Regions from separate parts of the Buttiauxella sp. AC038 genome, predicted to be linked through region 1. Evidence: predicted binding sites of a transcription regulator. Region 1 holds the regulator's gene; each other region holds the start of a gene.
The links. Region 1 encodes Fur, which represses iron uptake genes when iron is present. Its sites were predicted from a motif close to ATAATAATGAGAACNACTATCAA; they were not measured.
Positions count from the first base shown of each region.

Region 2: a site for Fur is predicted at 2,550-2,572, ahead of fes (enterochelin esterase). Genes of this name have one in related genera too.
Region 3: a site for Fur is predicted at 1,720-1,742, ahead of zupT (zinc transporter ZupT). Genes of this name have one in related genera too.
Region 4: a site for Fur is predicted at 2,554-2,576, ahead of ftnA (non-heme ferritin). Genes of this name have one in related genera too.

Region 1 covers NZ_CEEDCQ010000001.1:3,629,699-3,634,030, forward strand. The annotation lists gene ybfF (esterase) at 8-784, shown strand; gene ybfE (LexA regulated protein) at 920-1,201, shown strand; gene fldA (flavodoxin FldA) at 1,353-1,883, shown strand; gene fur (ferric iron uptake transcriptional regulator) at 2,228-2,680, shown strand; gene chiQ (ChiQ/YbfN family lipoprotein) at 2,771-3,103, opposite strand; gene chiP (chitoporin ChiP) at 3,151-4,332, opposite strand, start outside.
Region 2 covers NZ_CEEDCQ010000001.1:3,811,040-3,815,371, forward strand. The annotation lists gene AC0IXI_RS18180 (amino acid adenylation domain-containing protein) at 1-1,035, opposite strand, end outside; gene AC0IXI_RS18185 (MbtH family protein) at 1,040-1,261, opposite strand; gene fes (enterochelin esterase) at 1,277-2,491, opposite strand; gene AC0IXI_RS18195 (TonB-dependent siderophore receptor) at 2,770-4,332, shown strand, end outside.
Region 3 covers NZ_CEEDCQ010000001.1:4,258,459-4,262,790, reverse strand. The annotation lists FMN riboswitch at 1-140, shown strand, start outside; gene ribB (3,4-dihydroxy-2-butanone-4-phosphate synthase) at 237-890, shown strand; gene zupT (zinc transporter ZupT) at 940-1,707, opposite strand; gene ygiD (4,5-DOPA-extradiol-dioxygenase) at 1,907-2,695, shown strand; gene AC0IXI_RS20175 (glutathionylspermidine synthase family protein) at 2,849-4,009, opposite strand; gene AC0IXI_RS20170 (DUF1190 family protein) at 4,016-4,332, opposite strand, start outside.
Region 4 covers NZ_CEEDCQ010000001.1:1,991,927-1,996,258, forward strand. The annotation lists gene galE (UDP-glucose 4-epimerase GalE) at 1-653, opposite strand, end outside; gene AC0IXI_RS09520 (glucosamine inositolphosphorylceramide transferase family protein) at 759-1,682, opposite strand; gene ftnA (non-heme ferritin) at 1,970-2,467, opposite strand; gene yecR (YecR family lipoprotein) at 2,696-2,989, opposite strand; gene AC0IXI_RS09535 (methyl-accepting chemotaxis protein) at 3,382-4,332, shown strand, end outside.

The DNA.
Region 1 (4,332 bases):
CTTTGCCATGAAATTGAATGCTCGCCTGCAAACTGCGCAACAATCGACTAGTAATTCCCCCATCGTCCTTATTCACGGTCTTTTTGGTAGCCTTGATAACCTGGGCGTGCTGGCCCGTGACCTTGGGCAGGATCATACGTTGCTGCAAATCGATCTGCGCAACCACGGTTTATCACCACAAAGCTCTGAGATGAACTACCCTGCTATGGCGCAGGATGTCGTCGAAACGCTCGATGAATATGACTTTGAGAAAGCCATTATTATTGGCCATTCAATGGGTGGCAAAGTGGCGATGGCTTTGACGGCGATTGCCCCAGAGCGTATCGACAAATTAGTACTGATTGATATTGCACCGGTGGATTATCAGGTGCGCCGCCACGATGAAATTTTCACTGCAATAAATGCCGTCAGCGCCGCTTGCGTTAAAACACGGCAGCAGGCCGCGACCGTGATGCGCGAGCATCTTGATGAAGAAGGTGTTATTCAGTTCTTGCTAAAATCCTTTGCCGATGGCGAATGGAAATTCAACGTGCCGGTGCTGTGGGAGCAATATGAGAATATTGTCGGCTGGGAAAACATTCCTGCATGGAATGAACCCTCGCTATTTATTCGCGGCGGCGCATCTCCTTATGTCAATGAATCGCATCGTAGCCAGTTGCTTTCACAGTTCCCTCAGGCGCGTGCTCATGTGGTTGCAGGTGCCGGACACTGGGTTCACGCAGAAAAACCTGATGCTGTTTTGCGCGCAATCCATCGTTTTATCGACACAACAGCGGCAAACTGATTAAAAACAAACCGACTGGCCGCAAGATGTGGCTAACGCGTTGGCGCGCAAGCCATGCTGATGTATGATTGCGCGCTAAATTGCGCCAGAGCACCCCGCTCCGTGCCACCTGAATTCCCTGTCAGTAGTCTAATCATGGCAAAAGAACAAACGGACCGTACTACATTAGATCTGTTCGCGGACGAGCGTCGCCCGGGGCGACCAAAAACCAATCCGCTAACGCGTGATGAGCAATTGCGTATCAACAAACGCAACCAACTCAAGCGCGATAAAGTACGCGGCCTGAAGCGAGTGGAGCTAAAGCTCAATAACGATGCGGTAGATGCTCTCAATCAGCTGGCTGAAGCGCGCAATATCAGTCGTAGTGAATTGATTGAAGAGATACTTCTCGAACAACTGAAGCAACATCTCAGTTAGTTTTAGTGCTATGTCCTGGTATGCGATTTTGCAGTCTGTGCACACCGGGGCGATAGCAGTTTCCGCACCACGAAGTGTTCTGCTATGATTGCCCTATCTGTGGCCAAATAGCAGCCACCATACCATTAAGTATCAAGAGGTTATTTTACTCATGGCAATCGTAGGCATTTTTTTCGGCAGCGACACTGGTAACACCGAAAATATCGCGAAAATGATTCAAAAACAGCTCGGTAAAGATGTTGCTGAGGTGCATGACATTGCTAAGAGCAGCAAAGAAGACCTGGAAGGCTTCGACATTCTGCTTCTCGGCATTCCAACCTGGTACTACGGCGAAGCCCAGTGTGATTGGGACGATTTCTTCCCAACTCTGGAAGAAGTTGATTTCAATGGCAAACTGGTAGCGTTGTTTGGTTGCGGTGACCAGGAAGACTACGCAGAATACTTCTGTGACGCATTAGGCACTATCCGCGACATCATTGAGCCGCGCGGTGCAGCTATCGTCGGTCACTGGCCGACTGCGGGTTACCATTTCGAAGCATCTAAAGGTCTTGCAGACGATGACCACTTTGTTGGCCTGGCGATTGACGAAGACCGTCAACCAGAACTGACTGCTGAACGCGTTCAGAAATGGGTTAAACAAGTTTCTGATGAGCTCAACCTGGCTGATATCATCAACGCCTGATTCTAAACCCTGGCTACTTTAAGATGCAGGCTGGCAATAAACCTGCATATTCAAGGGCGATGGGCATCAATGTGGCGAGACTATTGGGTTTCGCCACATTGATAGTTATTTCCGATTAAAATAATTGCTACAAATTTTTAACTTTTCAGCTTGTCCCTGTACAATGAACTCCTGACAAATAGCTATCAAGGCCATCAAATCGCGACTCAACCGCAATTTTTTAACTTGGTTATGCATAATACTTGCGGTTCCCATTTAGAAGGGGCAGTTCTATAATGAGACGCATTCATCTTAACGCTCACCCTGACTCCGAGCGAATCGTTAAGCAACAGGACAATTTCCGCATGACTGACAATAATACCGCATTAAAGAAGGCCGGCCTGAAAGTCACGCTTCCTCGATTAAAAATCCTTGAAGTGCTGCAGGGGCCGGTGAACCACCACGTCAGTGCGGAAGACTTATATAAACGTCTGATTGATATGGGCGAAGAGATTGGTCTCGCCACCGTTTATCGTGTACTAAACCAGTTTGATGATGCAGGCATTGTGACGCGCCATAACTTCGAAGGCGGCAAATCCGTATTCGAACTGACACAGCAGCATCACCATGACCACCTGATTTGCCTGGACTGCGGCAAAGTAATTGAATTCAGCGATGATTCAATCGAAGCCCGTCAGCGTGAAATCGCATCACGTCATGGTATTCGTCTGACTAACCACAGCCTGTACCTTTATGGTCATTGTGCTGAAGGTGATTGCCGTACCGACGAAAACGCACACGAAATCAGCGAAAAGTAATCTGCACCTCCGGCACCCAGAGTTGGGTGTCAGGCAATAAAAAAACCGGTGAGGAAGCTCATCGGTTTTTTTATTGCCTGAATACAGCGATTACTTATTGTTGGCGCGGATCTCTTGCCAGATTTTATCGCATTTTGCTTTCACGGCCTGGTCATTACCGGTACGTGTTGCCTGAATGCAGTTCTGGTAATCCAGGGTACGAACCGTTTCTTTCTTCGCAAACTCCTGGTGTTCCTTATCCTGAGCCAACACATTCAATACGCTTTGGCAGGCCTGAATTTTATCCGGATTGCCTTCTGCGGTGTTAATACAGGCGCTATACGCTTGTTTTAGTTTTGTGTCTTCCGGAGCCGTTTTAGGTTGTTGCTGCGCACACGCACTTAAACCTAACGCCATCACCACAGTCAGAACGATTTTTTTCATGTTTGATATCCTTAAGAAAACCGGGCGTTTTCACGCCCGGATTCGAATCAGAAGATGGTGAACGGTGCGATGACGATGAATTTCACGTCGCGCTCATCCTGGAAGATGTTGCCGTAACCACCGCCCCAGCTTGGGATGTCTGAATGGTTGTCGTACTGAGTGAAGTGCAGTTTGAACAGCGTGCCTTTCGCACGACCATCCTGAACGGTGTACAACGCATCAAGGCTGTACGCAGATTCTTTCAGGCGATTATCAGCATCGTAGTAACCGTCAGTGGTTGGTTTAGAGCTTGGTTTAGCATCCCATGCGTACACATAAGAAGCACCCACTGCCCAACCTGCCAGGTTCCAATTGCTCAGGTCATACATCGCGCCTGCAAATACTGCTTTTTCACCGTTGGCGTTGAAGTCAGAGCGGTTATCCCACCACACATCAAGACGACCGTTTGAAGATGCATAAGTTGGGGTCATACGCTGCAGGAAGTAACCTTGCTGGCCATCGGCCTTAACAATAGTTCCTTCAAGACGCAAATCAACCTGACCCACTCTGTATCCGAGAGTCAATGCCTGCAACCATGCAGTGCCGTCGTACAGATCGTTAACGCTGCCATCTGAAACTTTGTCACGCGTACCGTAGAACTGGTAGCTGGTTGTTAACGGGCTGCCCGCGATATCAAACTTATAGCTTGCTTTGGTGAAATACTGATCAACGTAGCCTTCAGCCTGCCCAAATGCCGCTTCGAGAATGAAATCATTTTTGAAGTCATACTTCGCGCCAAGAGAGTGTAAATATTCAACTTTGGTTTTTTTGTCGTTCTGATAGAACTTGTCCATTTCCAGGTGCCATGGAGCTTTGTACTCGTTGGTCCACATGTAGGAGAAGCTCAGCGCACCAGAATCGCCGTAATCAAAGTTTGCACCGGCTTCAGCGCCCTGGTAAGTACCAGGCATGAAGCTCCAGTGTGGTGCGAGCAAGGTTTGCCCGGTTGGCTGAATGTAACCGCCACGTGCCCAAACCGGGCCGTATTTGAATTTAGCTGCGGCTTTATAGAGGCTAATACCGCTCTTATCACCTGAGTAATCTTCGTCGTAAGCTTTGTTTACAGAGGAGAATGCGATTTCGTTCGGGTGACCGCTGTTACCATTTTCTGCCATTTCGATAGCAGTAAAGGCCGCAATATCCAGACCGAACATGTCAGCGGCGAAACCAGACTGGAAGTCCAGGTTGGC
Region 2 (4,332 bases), 180 kb from region 1:
CAAATCACGCTGGATTTGCTCGGCATCGTAGCGCTGATAACGGCGCATACCTTTCAGCTCTTGAGCCAGGTTTGCCGCCAGATCCACGAGGGTGAAGCCGGGTTCGATACGCACACCAAACGGCAGCACATTCAGCACCGGGCCAGTGGCACAAAGTGCCGCGGAACCCATGCGGCGCATAAAGATAAAACCAGCGGAATACTCATTGCGGCCACTTAAACGCCCGAGCCACAACGCCACCAGCCCTAATGCCATATCGGCGGCTGTCAGGTTGTGAAGCCGTGAGTGTTCAACCAAACGCTGAAAATCTGCACGGCCAAAACTCAGCGACTGACGGATAAGTTGTGTGGTGGAACCATGGCTGGTGAGCGGTTGTGTTGAAAGCGTGGCGGGTGGCGGCAGTTGTTTGGCTTTCTCAGCCCAGAACGTCGCATCGCGTTTCCACGCGTCGCTTTCGCGGTATTTTTGGTACTCGGCAACCACGTCGCTAAATGGTGTAAATGGCGTGGGTTCAGGCGCTTGGTTTTGGCACAAGTCGCTATAAATATTGGCAATCCGGCGGGTAATGGCGGTGAAACTGAAGCCATCAACCACTAAATGGTGAAAACGTTGATACCAGAACCAGCGTGTGTCGCTGATACGCAGCAACTGGTGGTGGTAGAGCGGTTTGCCGCTGGAAATGCGCAAATCCTGCTCGAGATCGTTGCGCATAATATTTTGCGCCACGGCCACCGGGTCTGCATCGTTGCGCAAATCATGGCAATGCGTGGGGATAAATGAAGCATGCGGATCAAGCCACTGGCGTGCTTCGCCGTCCACTTCACTAAAGCGCATGCACAAAGTATCGGCCTCTTTCATTCCAGCCACGATAGCCTTGCACAGCAGAGCTTCGTTGAGGTCACCATTTAATTCTACGTAGTGGGCCACGCTCCACGCATTAGCCTGCGGCGAAAGTTGATCCGCCATCCAGATACCGGGTTGGGCCGCCACAAGCGGCAGAGTTTCAATTTGTTGTTCCAGTGCAGAAGACATCATTAATTCACTCACCGCTTACACCCTGTTTCGCAAAAGAAGTGGGTTGGAGATTGATCCAGTTGGCAAGCAGCCAGTGGTTACATTCATCATGTGATGCGGGTTCACAAACCACCTGCCAGCCATCGGGCAATGCACAATGTTCCGGCCATAAGCTGAACTGTTGCTGCGCATTTTCAAGGATGAAAAAACGGCTCTGCAATGAGTCGAAAGGGTTACTGAATTCCATAGTTAACTCCGCTCTTTAAGGCGCTTTCCAAAGCCAGGCGAGACCGTCCAAAAGACCGCCTCGCCAGCAAAGCGCATCGTGCCCACCATCAACCTGACGGTAGAAAACAGCTCGCTGTGTTTGTTGTAGTAAGGGGTAAATTCTTTGATTAACTTGATAAATGAGAGGTTCTCTGACCCCTGCCTCAAGATAGATACGCAGCGGTTTTCCACACGCAAGCCCATCTTCCAGTTGCCGTATCAACTGCCCGCCTTGCTGGTTGTTTTCACGACGTGGCCACCAGTAAGAACCTGACTGGCTCAGCACACAGCCAAATTGTTCAGGCCAGTGAAGTGCGGCATAAAGCGAAGAAAGCCCACCAAAGCTTTGGCCGGCGACGACCGTGGTTTGCGGGGTTTCATTCCAACTGGTGAGCGAGCGTAATTGCGGCAATAGCTCTTCCTGCACCGCCAGCCAAAACTGCGCATTACAGGGCAGTTCATCACTGCGCGTTGAATTGTCGATGACATCAATCAACACATAAACGGCGGGAGGCAATACTCCGGCATCGGTTTGAGCCTGGAGCGCAGACCACACCGGCATGCTTTCGGCCCAGAATTGCCCGTCGAGCAAAATAGCCATCGGGCGCTGCTCTGGCTGTGCGTCACCGGTTGCAAAAATCCAGACGTTACGTTGATTTTTCAGGCGCGAACTTGTCCAGGTTATGCAACGTGCTGCGGCATACGGCGTGTCGGGTTGAGCCCAGCCCTCTTGTTTCGGCGCATCAGGGAGATGGAGTGCTGACATTGGATGCCCTCGCCCACCGGCCCAGCTTTCAGAGTTAAGCGGATCGGCAATCGCACACGGCAGCAGCTTTCGCCAGCCTTCACGCAGCGCCATCGGAACCGGAACCAGCCCTTCAAAAGCCTCTGGCGGGAAATCGTCTTCGCTGTTTGTTGGAATGAGGCAATAACTGCCGCGCCATGTAGCAGTTAGCTGCGTTTGCCACTGCCAGACATCAGTTCCGGCAATGCGTTCGAGCGTTTGCGGACGCGAGCGTTGGTGGTGATCCGTCACGCCCGTGATGTAAATCCAGACTCGCTTTGTCGGTGAGATTTGCTCGCAACCCTTAGGGTCACGCCATAAAAAAGTCACTTCACACAGACCATCATTTTCACAGGTAACGGCGGGTATCCCTTGCGCCTGTTTTTCCTGCCACCAGCTCTCACTTCCTGTCAGCAAATTCACCACTCGAACATAACCCCATGAAAGTATTGATAACGATCAATTAAGCTGAAATATATTGATAATACTATTGATAATTATTTGCATTTGCAATAGCGTATTTCCGCGCTTTGGGCTACCAGCTTACTGGTGCAAAAACAATTAATTGCCGGACTAGAACGCACGATTCCCTCATTTCGGGGCTGTTGCAGACAGTTTCGGTATCGCTTCGTAACATCCATGCTGCGCCCGATCCCTCTGGGAATGGAATGACACCGGGCCCAGCGGAAAAGCAGGCCGCCATAATGAATAAGAAAATTAACTATTCCCTCGCAATGCTAATCAATCTGGGAATCTACGGTGTTGCAGCACCTGTCTTTGCGGCAGAGCAAGCGGCACCAGCAACGGCTCAGACCGCTGCTGCCAACAATGACGACACACAAAATCACGCTGATGAAGACACTCTGGTTGTTACCGCCGCCGCGCAAAATTTGCAGGCACCAGGCGTTTCAACCATCACCGCTGAAGAGCTGAAAAAACGCCCACCAGCGCGTGATATTTCTGAAATCGTCCGCACTATGCCAGGCGTTAACCTGACCGGTAACTCCACCAGTGGTCAACGTGGCAACGGCCGCCAGATTGATATTCGCGGTATGGGCCCGGAAAACACCCTGATTCTTATCGATGGCAAACCGGTCACCAGCCGCAACTCGGTACGACTTGGCTGGCGTGGCGAACGTGATACACGTGGTGATGCAAGCTGGGTACCACCTGAAATGGTCGAGCGTATCGAAGTCATTCGTGGCCCGGCCGCAGCGCGTTACGGTAACGGTGCGGCAGGTGGTGTAGTCAATATCATCACCAAAAAAGGCACCGGTGAATGGCATGGTACCTGGAACACCTATCTCAATGCCCCTGAGCACAAAGATGAAGGCTCCACTAAGCGCACCAACTTCAGCCTGAACGGCCCACTGGGTGGGGATTTCAGCTTCCGTCTGTACGGCAACCTCGATAAAACTCAGGCCGATGCGTGGGACATCAACCAGGGCCATCAGTCTGAACGTACCGGTATTTATGCCGATACGCTGCCCGCCGGGCGCGAAGGGGTAATTAACAAAGATATCAACGGCGTCGTGCGTTGGGACTTCGCACCAATGCAATCTCTGGAACTGGAAGCGGGTTACAGCCGCCAGGGCAACCTGTATTCCGGCGATACCCAAAACACCAATACCAACCAAATCGTGAAAGATAACTATGGCAAGGAGACTAACCGCCTCTACCGCCAGAGCTACTCCATGACCTGGAATGGTGGTTGGGACAGCGGCCTGACGACCAGCAACTGGGCGCAGTACGAACACACCCGCAACTCACGTATGCGTGAAGGTCTGGCCGGTGGCACCGAAGGGATTTTCTCCAGCGATAAATTCAGCGATATCGATCTGAGCGATGTGCTCTTGCACAGCGAAGTGAATATCCCGATTGATTTCGTGTTTAACCAAAACCTGACGCTGGGTACCGAATGGAACCAGCAAAAGATGAAAGATTTGTCGTCGAATGGGCAAACCTTTATGGGTGGCCCAATTCCTGGGTCGAACAGCACCAACCGTAGCCCATATTCTCAGGCAGAGATCTTCTCACTGTTTGCTGAAGACAATATGGAGCTGACCGACAGCACTATGTTGACTCCGGGTCTACGCTTTGATCATCACAGCATCGTGGGTAATAACTGGAGCCCATCTCTGAACCTGTCTCAAGGTTTGGGTGATGACTTCACCCTGAAAATGGGTATTGCTCAGGCGTATAAAGCACCGAGCCTGTATCAGACCAACCCGAACTACATCCTCTACAGCAAAGGCCAGGGTTGCTAC
Region 3 (4,332 bases), 630 kb from region 1:
TCAGGGCGGGGTGTAACTCCCCACCGGCGGTAAATCAGCAAACGCTGAAAGCCCGCGAGCGCTCCAGAGCAATCTGGAGGTCAGCAGATCCGGTGTAATTCCGGAGCCGACGGTTAAAGTCCGGATGGGAGAGAGTAACGACTAAGCTCAAGCTTTTAAGCCTGCTCACGTTATTTTTATAGCTCCTAAGACTGCCCTGATTCTGGTAACCATAATTTTAATGAGGTTTTTTTACCATGAATCAGACGCTCCTTTCTGCATTTGGCACCCCTACACAACGCGTTGAACATGCTCTTGAAGCACTGCGTGAAGGCCGCGGGGTAATGGTTCTTGACGATGAAGATCGCGAGAACGAAGGCGACATGATTTTCCCAGCGGAAACCATGACCGTTGAGCAAATGGCTCTGACCATTCGCCACGGTAGCGGTATTGTTTGCCTGTGCCTGACCGAAGAACGCCGTAAACAACTCGAATTGCCAATGATGGTTGAGAACAACACCAGTGCCTATGGCACAGGGTTTACTGTGACTATCGAAGCTGCAAGCGGTGTGACTACCGGTGTTTCTGCTGCAGACCGTATTACGACTGTGCGTGCCGCGATTGCTGATGGCGCAAAACCAAGCGACCTGAATCGCCCAGGCCATGTGTTCCCGCTCCGTGCTCAGCCTGGTGGCGTGTTAACTCGCGGTGGCCATACTGAAGCAACCATTGATTTGGTCACGCTTGCGGGTTTCAAACCTGCTGGTGTGTTGTGTGAGTTGACCAACGATGATGGCAGCATGGCGCGTGCACCAGAGTGCATCACCTTTGCCCGCCAGCACAATATGGCTGTTGTGACGATTGAAGACCTGGTGGAATACCGTCAGGCTCATGAACGCAAAGCCAGCTAACTCTCGCTAAAAAGCAAAAAGCCCGGTTTTTCTACACCGGGCTTCTTTTTTAGCCGATTCCGTTGCTTTGTAGCAACGTCAGACTAAACCCCATCACCGCCATACCGCAAAGAACGCCGTAACTCGGATTGTTATGCGGGTCGATTTCTTTCGCAAGCGGCATCAGTTCATCGACCGACAGCGCCACCATAATGCCCGCGACGGCAGCCATAATTGCCGCCATTAAAACAGGCGAAATCATCGGGCCTAAGATCAGCCAGGCCAACACGCCCCCCAGAATTTCTGCCAGCCCGGAAATCCCTGCCCAGAAGATAGCTTTGCGCTTTGAACCCGTAGCCGCGTAGACCGGGCCTGCCACAGCCAAACCTTCAGGAATATTGTGCAATGCCACTGCTAGCGCGATCCCCATGCCTAATTCCAGGTTGCTGCTGGCGGTAACAAAGGTCGCCACACCTTCTGGGAAGTTATGCAGGCTAATACCAAGAGTCAGCAACAACGCGGTGCGGCGTAAATTACGCGGCTGCGGTTTGCTGTCCATTAAATCTTGTGGATGCGCATGGGGCAGGGCGCGGTCAAGTGCGAAGTAACCCAGCAAACCCAGCATAAACATGCCATAACCCAGTACCGGCGACATTCCCTCGGTGTGAAGTGCGGCAGGCAGCATTTCCATAAGCGAGATAAGCAACATAATGCCCGCTGCAAAGCCAAGAGAAAATGCCAGCACACGGTTTGATGGCTTCTGGCCGAGCACGCCAAGAAAAGCACCAATAAAAGTGGCTCCCCCTGCTAATAGGGTCAGGATCAAGGGTACTGACATTTATCACTCCTTTTGATAATGATTCTCATTCATATTAATGGGCGATGTGATAAAAATCGAGAGCCAGTTGAGAAGCTTTACACATCGCTTACATTCAAATTTCCTGAAGATCTTCATCATGCTTATCTAAGTTCTTCAAAACACAAAAGCGCGTACTGTGGTGTTTATAAACTGAATGACCTGATTAAAGGACACCACCATGAAAACTCAACGAATGCCTGCGCTGTTCCTAGGACACGGTAGCCCAATGAACGTGCTGGAAGATAACCAATATACCCAGGCCTGGCGCCATTTGGGAGAGACCTTACCGCGTCCAAAAGCAATTGTGGTGGTATCTGCGCACTGGTTCACTAAAGGCACGGGTGTTACGGCAATGGAAACGCCAAAAACTATCCATGATTTCGGTGGTTTCCCACAGGCCTTGTACGATACCCATTACCCGGCACCGGGTTCCCCTGCGCTTGCACAACAGTTAGTTGACCTTCTGGCACCCGTTCCGGTGATGCAAGACAAAGAAGCCTGGGGATTTGATCACGGCTCCTGGGGCGTGCTTATTAAGATGTACCCGAATGCCGATATTCCAATGGTACAGCTCAGTATCGACAGCACTAAACCGGCGGCATGGCATTTTGAGATTGGCCGCAAGCTGGCGACATTGCGCGATCAGGGCATCATGCTGATTGCCAGTGGTAACGTGGTTCATAACCTGAGAACTGCGCGCTGGCACGGTGAAAACACGCCATATCCATGGGCTGAGTCATTTAACCAATATGTGAAAGACAATCTCACCTGGCTTGGGCCGGTAGCCGAACACCCTCTTGTGAATTACCTGGAGCATGAAGGCGGATCGCTATCTAATCCAACAGCGGATCACTACCTGCCGTTGTTGTATGTTCTCGGGGCATGGGATGGCAAAGAGCCAATTACGCTGCCGACAGACGGTATTGAGATGGGATCGTTGAGTATGCTTTCTGTTGTTATCGGATAAAAAAAGGCGCGAATTTCGCGCCTCAGATTGCTTGCAAAGGTAGATAAACGGGTTTTGTAGGGTGGATTAGCGTAAGCGACATCCACCAATTTATGTCGGATGTCGCTTACGCTAATCCGACCTACGAAGGCGAAAATCTAAACCTTTTTATTGTTACTCTACAAACACATGCGGATAGAAGCGCGAAAGATCCTGAGTGATCAGCTCGCGATCTTCACGAATACCAATACCCGCAGGTTGATCGTTGATAAGCCAGCTGCCGATCAGCACATAACTGTCACCAAATTTTGGCAACTGATAGAACTCCTGCACGATCATGCCTTCATCTCCGTAAGGGCCATCAACACGGGCAATTTCTTCGCCGTTTTCGATGATCTTCACATTCGCACCTTCGCGGGAGAAGATGGGCTTCACAACGTACTTATCCATCGCCGGATAGTTATCTTCAGCGAAATAAGCAGGCAGCAAGTTTGGATGATTCGGGAACATTTCCCACAGCATTGGCAGCAACGCTTTGTTGGAGATAATGCTCTTCCAGGCAGGTTCCAGCCAGCGAACGCCAGCATCTTCGAGTTTGGTGGAGAACATTTCACGCAGCATGAATTCCCACGGATAGAGCTTGAACAGGTTACTGATAACCTGATCCTGCACATCCGTGAACTGGCCTTTCTCACCCAGACCAATTTCTTCCATGTAAACAAATTCGCTCGCCACTTCAGCTTCGGCTGCACAATCTTGCAAATACTGGACAGTACCGCGATCTTCTACAGTGTCCTGGCAGCAGGCAAAATGCACCAGGTTGAAACCGTGTTGCTGTTTTAATTCAGCAAAACGCTCAATGATCTTCTCTTGCAGGCTGTTGAATTGATCGCTTCCCGCAGGCAAATTCCCAGCCTGAACCTGGTCTTCAAGCCAGATCCACTGGAAGAATGCCGCTTCGTATAAAGACGTTGGCGTATCGGCATTGTTTTCCAGAAGCTTAGGTTCACCAATCCCATCCCACGCGATATCCAGGCGTGAGTAAAGAGACGGCTGCTGAGTGCGCCAGGACTGACGTACAAATTCCCAGGTGTGCTTAGGAATGCGGAACTTAGCCAGCAGCTCATCGCTACTCACTACTTTGTCCACAACTTTCAGGCACATCTGGTGCAGTTCAGCGGTGACTTCTTCCAGGCGTTCAACTTGAGGGAGCGTTAGTTTGTAATATGCGTCTTCACACCAGTACGGCTCGCCATACATGGTGTGAAAGTTAAAACCGTATTCAGTGGCTTTCTCGCGCCAGTCCGGGCGCTCAGTAATCGCAATTCTTTCCATAATTTCTTAGCCACCCATGGAGCGAGAAGAACCTGTTGCGCTGTTGCTGCGCTGCATAGTTGATTGTTTGGCGACTGAGTCACCGAAACCGCCACGAGTTACAGTGCTTGTGGTTGCAGGTTTTGGCGCCATGGCTGTTTTTGGAACTGTAGCCGTACGGCCTGGTGTGGCTGCACCATAGCTTTTGCCGGTGGCATCCGCATATTTACCGTAAGCCGGGCTCGCTGGATTTTTAGAACTAAACAATGGTTGCTGCGCGAAGCCCGCTCCGCCGCCCATCAGACGACCCATCATGTAGCCCGCCATCAGCGGCATCCAGAAGC
Region 4 (4,332 bases), 1.6 Mb from region 1:
TATACCGACAGACACTTCAGTTTGCCGATTGCCACTTGTGAAATATAGGGAACCAGATTATTTGGAATACCGTTAGGATCTTCGCCAATTCGCCCCGATTGATGAGCGCCAACCGGATTGAAATAGCGCAAACAGGTAATGCGAAACTCCGGTTGTGCGAGGGAGAAATCACGCAGAATCTGCTCAACCATAAGTTTGGATGTGCCATAAGGGTTTGTGGTGCCGCCAGTCTGGCAATCTTCGCTCAACGGCACTTTTTCGGGATTCCCATAGACGGTTGCCGATGAACTGAAGATGAGGCTATTTACACCGGCATTTAGCATCTCACTAAGTAACACTATTGTGCCAGTAACATTATTCTCATAATATTCCAGTGGTTTTTTAATTGATTCACCAACAGATTTTAAACCAGCAAAATGAATCACATCAGTAATCGAATGTTTTGAAAAAATAGTTCTCAAAATATTCTTATCTAAAACATTAGCAACATAGAGAGTAGGGTTTTTTCCTGTTAACTCTGCAACCCGGACTAAAGATTCTTGAGATGAGTTAGAGAGATTATCGATAACGATGACCTCATCACCTCTTTCCAGTAAAGCCAATACAGTATGGGAGCCTATATAGCCAGCACCACCTGTTACAAGAATTGCCATAATATCTCCAGATAAATATTACAAAACTAGTGTGGTATTCGGTGCTTAATTTACTGTCAACTATTGAAAACCTAGCACCGGTCGATGGATTTTTCTTATGTATATTCAGGCAAACGATTTTTTACGGTATTTAACCCAAGCCTTAAATAAAACTTTTTTTAAAGGAGACAAAAGGCTGAATACCCAATTTTTGGTGTCATAAACAAGATGGTTATTCGAAAAGTTTAACGTGTGAATACCTGCGCTTTGGTTGATTTCAGGTGTGACATGTGCCGCCAGTTTCTCCTCAAAAATCAGTGGATTGATGGTGATTAATTCTTTGATAAAAATGGATTTCCCGTAAGAGTCAGATGTGCATTCTTGAGTGAGGATATATTTCTTATCATTGATAAAATAAGAAGCACCGGCCCCACGGTGATGGTGGTTGCACAGTTTTAAAGACGGGTTTATTTTTTTCCACTCACCGAGTATTTGATCTGCAGTGTGAATAACCATCTCATTGTTAAGTGTGGTAGAAATGAGGTAACAGGTATTCTCTAAGGTGAAGAATATATTATCGGTAAATTCAGCGTCAGAAATTAGCACCTTCACCTTTTTCCAGCGAGTGGGAAACTCAGTGGATTGGAAGAGTATCACTTCTTTTCGCTCTGAAGACTCAGGAATCATAAACAGATTATCATTAAGATAAAAAAGATATGGGAAGGATAAATGGCACTTTAAATCATCAAACCCTTCTAGTTTGATATCCTGAATCTCATTAAGTTTATCGTCAAGAATCCGACATCTGAGAATGCCTTTAGAATTTAGAAAGCTAAGTGCTTCATAGAAAAGGTAGAGTTTATTATCTTTCTCTATAATAAAAGGATCTGCCTGGAAGGTATATTTTTTCTTCAGTAATTTTGCTTGTGAATTATTTAAAATATCCAGGGTATTTTCAGGAAAAGAATGAGAGTTATTTTTGATGATCATAATATCCCATGATTCATGGAAAAATAACTTTCTAATTAATTTATTGTTTTTACTTAACATTTTATCATATTGTCCATATTAGTTATTGCAAGTAACAGGAAAAACATGACGCTTATTATTATAAATAATGCTTAACAATCGATGTGTGGAGCAGCTCATTGCACCAGCAAGTAGCCATAGAAAACTGACATGAGAAGGTGCTGAATTGGAGTATAGACGCTTAACAGATATCCGCCACAGAGTAAGGTTTTTAGCGGAAAAGTGATTATCAGGGATTACTGAAGGGAGAGGGGAGTTTTAGTTAAGGAGAACCGGCAAGTACAAGATATACTTGCCGGGAATATTTATTAAGCTTGAGTATCGAGGGTAGAAAGCTCTTTATCTACGAAATACAGACCTTCGCCGCTTTTTCCAACCAGACTTAATTTATCCAGTACGGACTTGAACAGTTTCTCTTCTTCATGTTGTTCAGAAACATACCATTGCAGGAAGTTGAAAGTTGGATAGTCCTGAGATGTCATCGCAGCATGAGCCAATTCATTAATCTTGCGAGTAATTAACTGCTCATGTTCGTAAGTGGCATTAAACAGGTTATCTAAAGATGAGTAGTCATGGTCTGGTGCCGGGACCGCATTTATGCGTGGCAAGCTTCCAGTGTCAGTCAGGTAAGAAAACAGACGCTGCATATGCTCCATCTCTTCCTGAGCATGGCGACGCAGGAAAGCGGCAGCCCCTTCAAAGCTATGGTAGCTGCACCAGGCACTCATTTGTTGATAAAGCAGGGAGGAATAAAGCTCAAGATTCATTTGTTCGTTAAGTTTTTCGATCATTTCAGCTTTTAGCATGGTGCGCTCCACGAGAATGTATATTTAACAATGTCGCTACTTTAATTTTATTATTTCTATAATGCAAAGGAATTGTTAATTATATTATTGTAATGAGAATGGTTGTTAATATTGTTTCTTTTTTATAATTAATTCGTTCTGAAAATAAGAATTATTACTGTTTATTTATGGGTCAGAAGATAAATCTTAGCTAACCCTAATTTTAATGACGTTAAGGTGATTGTTCTATTATTGAACAACACTCTCATCTTTCAGATACCGCTCCATTCCCACTCCGCGACACTGGTACTCAAGCGTTACTTTTTGGCTCAGGCACACAGAGCCACTGGTCACGCTACAGGTTTTGATTGGCTCTCCGTAAGGATATGCGGCGATATAACCCCACTGCTGGCATTGGTGGCTGGCTGCTGATTGCGCAACATAAGTATCCACTTTCGCCGTTTGTAATGGCGCAAGGTCAAATCCCAGACGAACCACACCCACCACTTCACTACTTTTTACGGGCACAGGCGTTTTATTCACCGTACATCCAGCTAATAACGCCGTGGTTAAAATTAAATAAACAGTTTTCATTATTCTGATGCTCGAATGATTTTTTAATGATTTTAGCACGCACAAAAATGAAAAATGACCAACAGCATAAAGCTGTTTAATTTCGATTAGGGCGAGGTAAATGGATTTTCCTAACATAAATTTTGGGGCTTAATAATGGTGAAAATGGGCATCACCAATATTTGTGGTGTGATTAAATTTTGATCACAACTGCCATCAAGTTTGGCTGAATCGTGCCGACAATACTGGTAATGCACGGTCTTCTCTCAGTATTGGTATACAAAAACCGAATAAACGGAGCTGAGGTGACTACAGCTGGTGCAGGAAAGACTTTTTATTATTTCACCAGGAAAATACAAAACATGAAGTTTATTCGTAATATCAAAATCCGCGTCATGGTGGTGCTGATACTGATCTTCTCGTCAGTGGCGTGGCTCGGTGTTTCCGGGCTGGCGCTGTGGTTTTTACATGATTTGCAACAAAACCTGGTACTGAATGCGCAACAAGAAATGTGGATCGGTATCGTTCGTTTCTTGCTCGGGGCTTCGGTGTTAGCAAGCATTGCCATTACGTTGGTAACTGAGCGCTATCTTTATTTCTGCCTGGTGAAGCCGGTCGAGAACATTCGCGCACATATGCATATTCTTGCGCGTGGTGAACTCGAAACCCAATTACCTGATTTAGGCAGTAACTGCATTGGTTTGATGGTTTCACCGATCCAAAAAATGCAGTCGAATTGGGAAAAAGCCGTTTCCAACATTCGTTCCAGCGCTCACACCATTCGCGGAAATGCCACGGAAGTGGCTGAGGTGAACAACGAATTGTCTTCTCGTTCTGAGCAACTCGCCGCAGCGTTAGAAGAAACGACTGCCAGCATGGAGCAATTGAGTAGCACGGTTACGCTGAATGCTGAAAATGCCAGCCACGCGAGCGTACTTGCAAAAAATGCGACTAAGACGGCAGTAAACGGCGGGGAGTCGGTAAAAAAAGTGATGACCACGATGGAGACGATAACCAGCAGCTCTCATAAAATTGTCGATATCACCACCGTGATTAACAGCATCTCCTTCCAGACCAATATTCTGGCGTTGAATGCTGCAGTTGAAGCCGCTCGGGCCGGTGAGCAAGGGCGAGGTTTTGCAGTAGTAGCAAGTGAGGTACGTAATCTCGCTCAACGTAGTGCAGTGGCGGCGAAAGAGATAGAAACCTTGCTCAAAGAGTCCGTTGATAACATTCATACTGGTTCTGAACAGGTGAAGAAAGCGGGTGAAGCGATGGGGGAGATTCTGAATGCGGTCACTCAAGTGAACAAT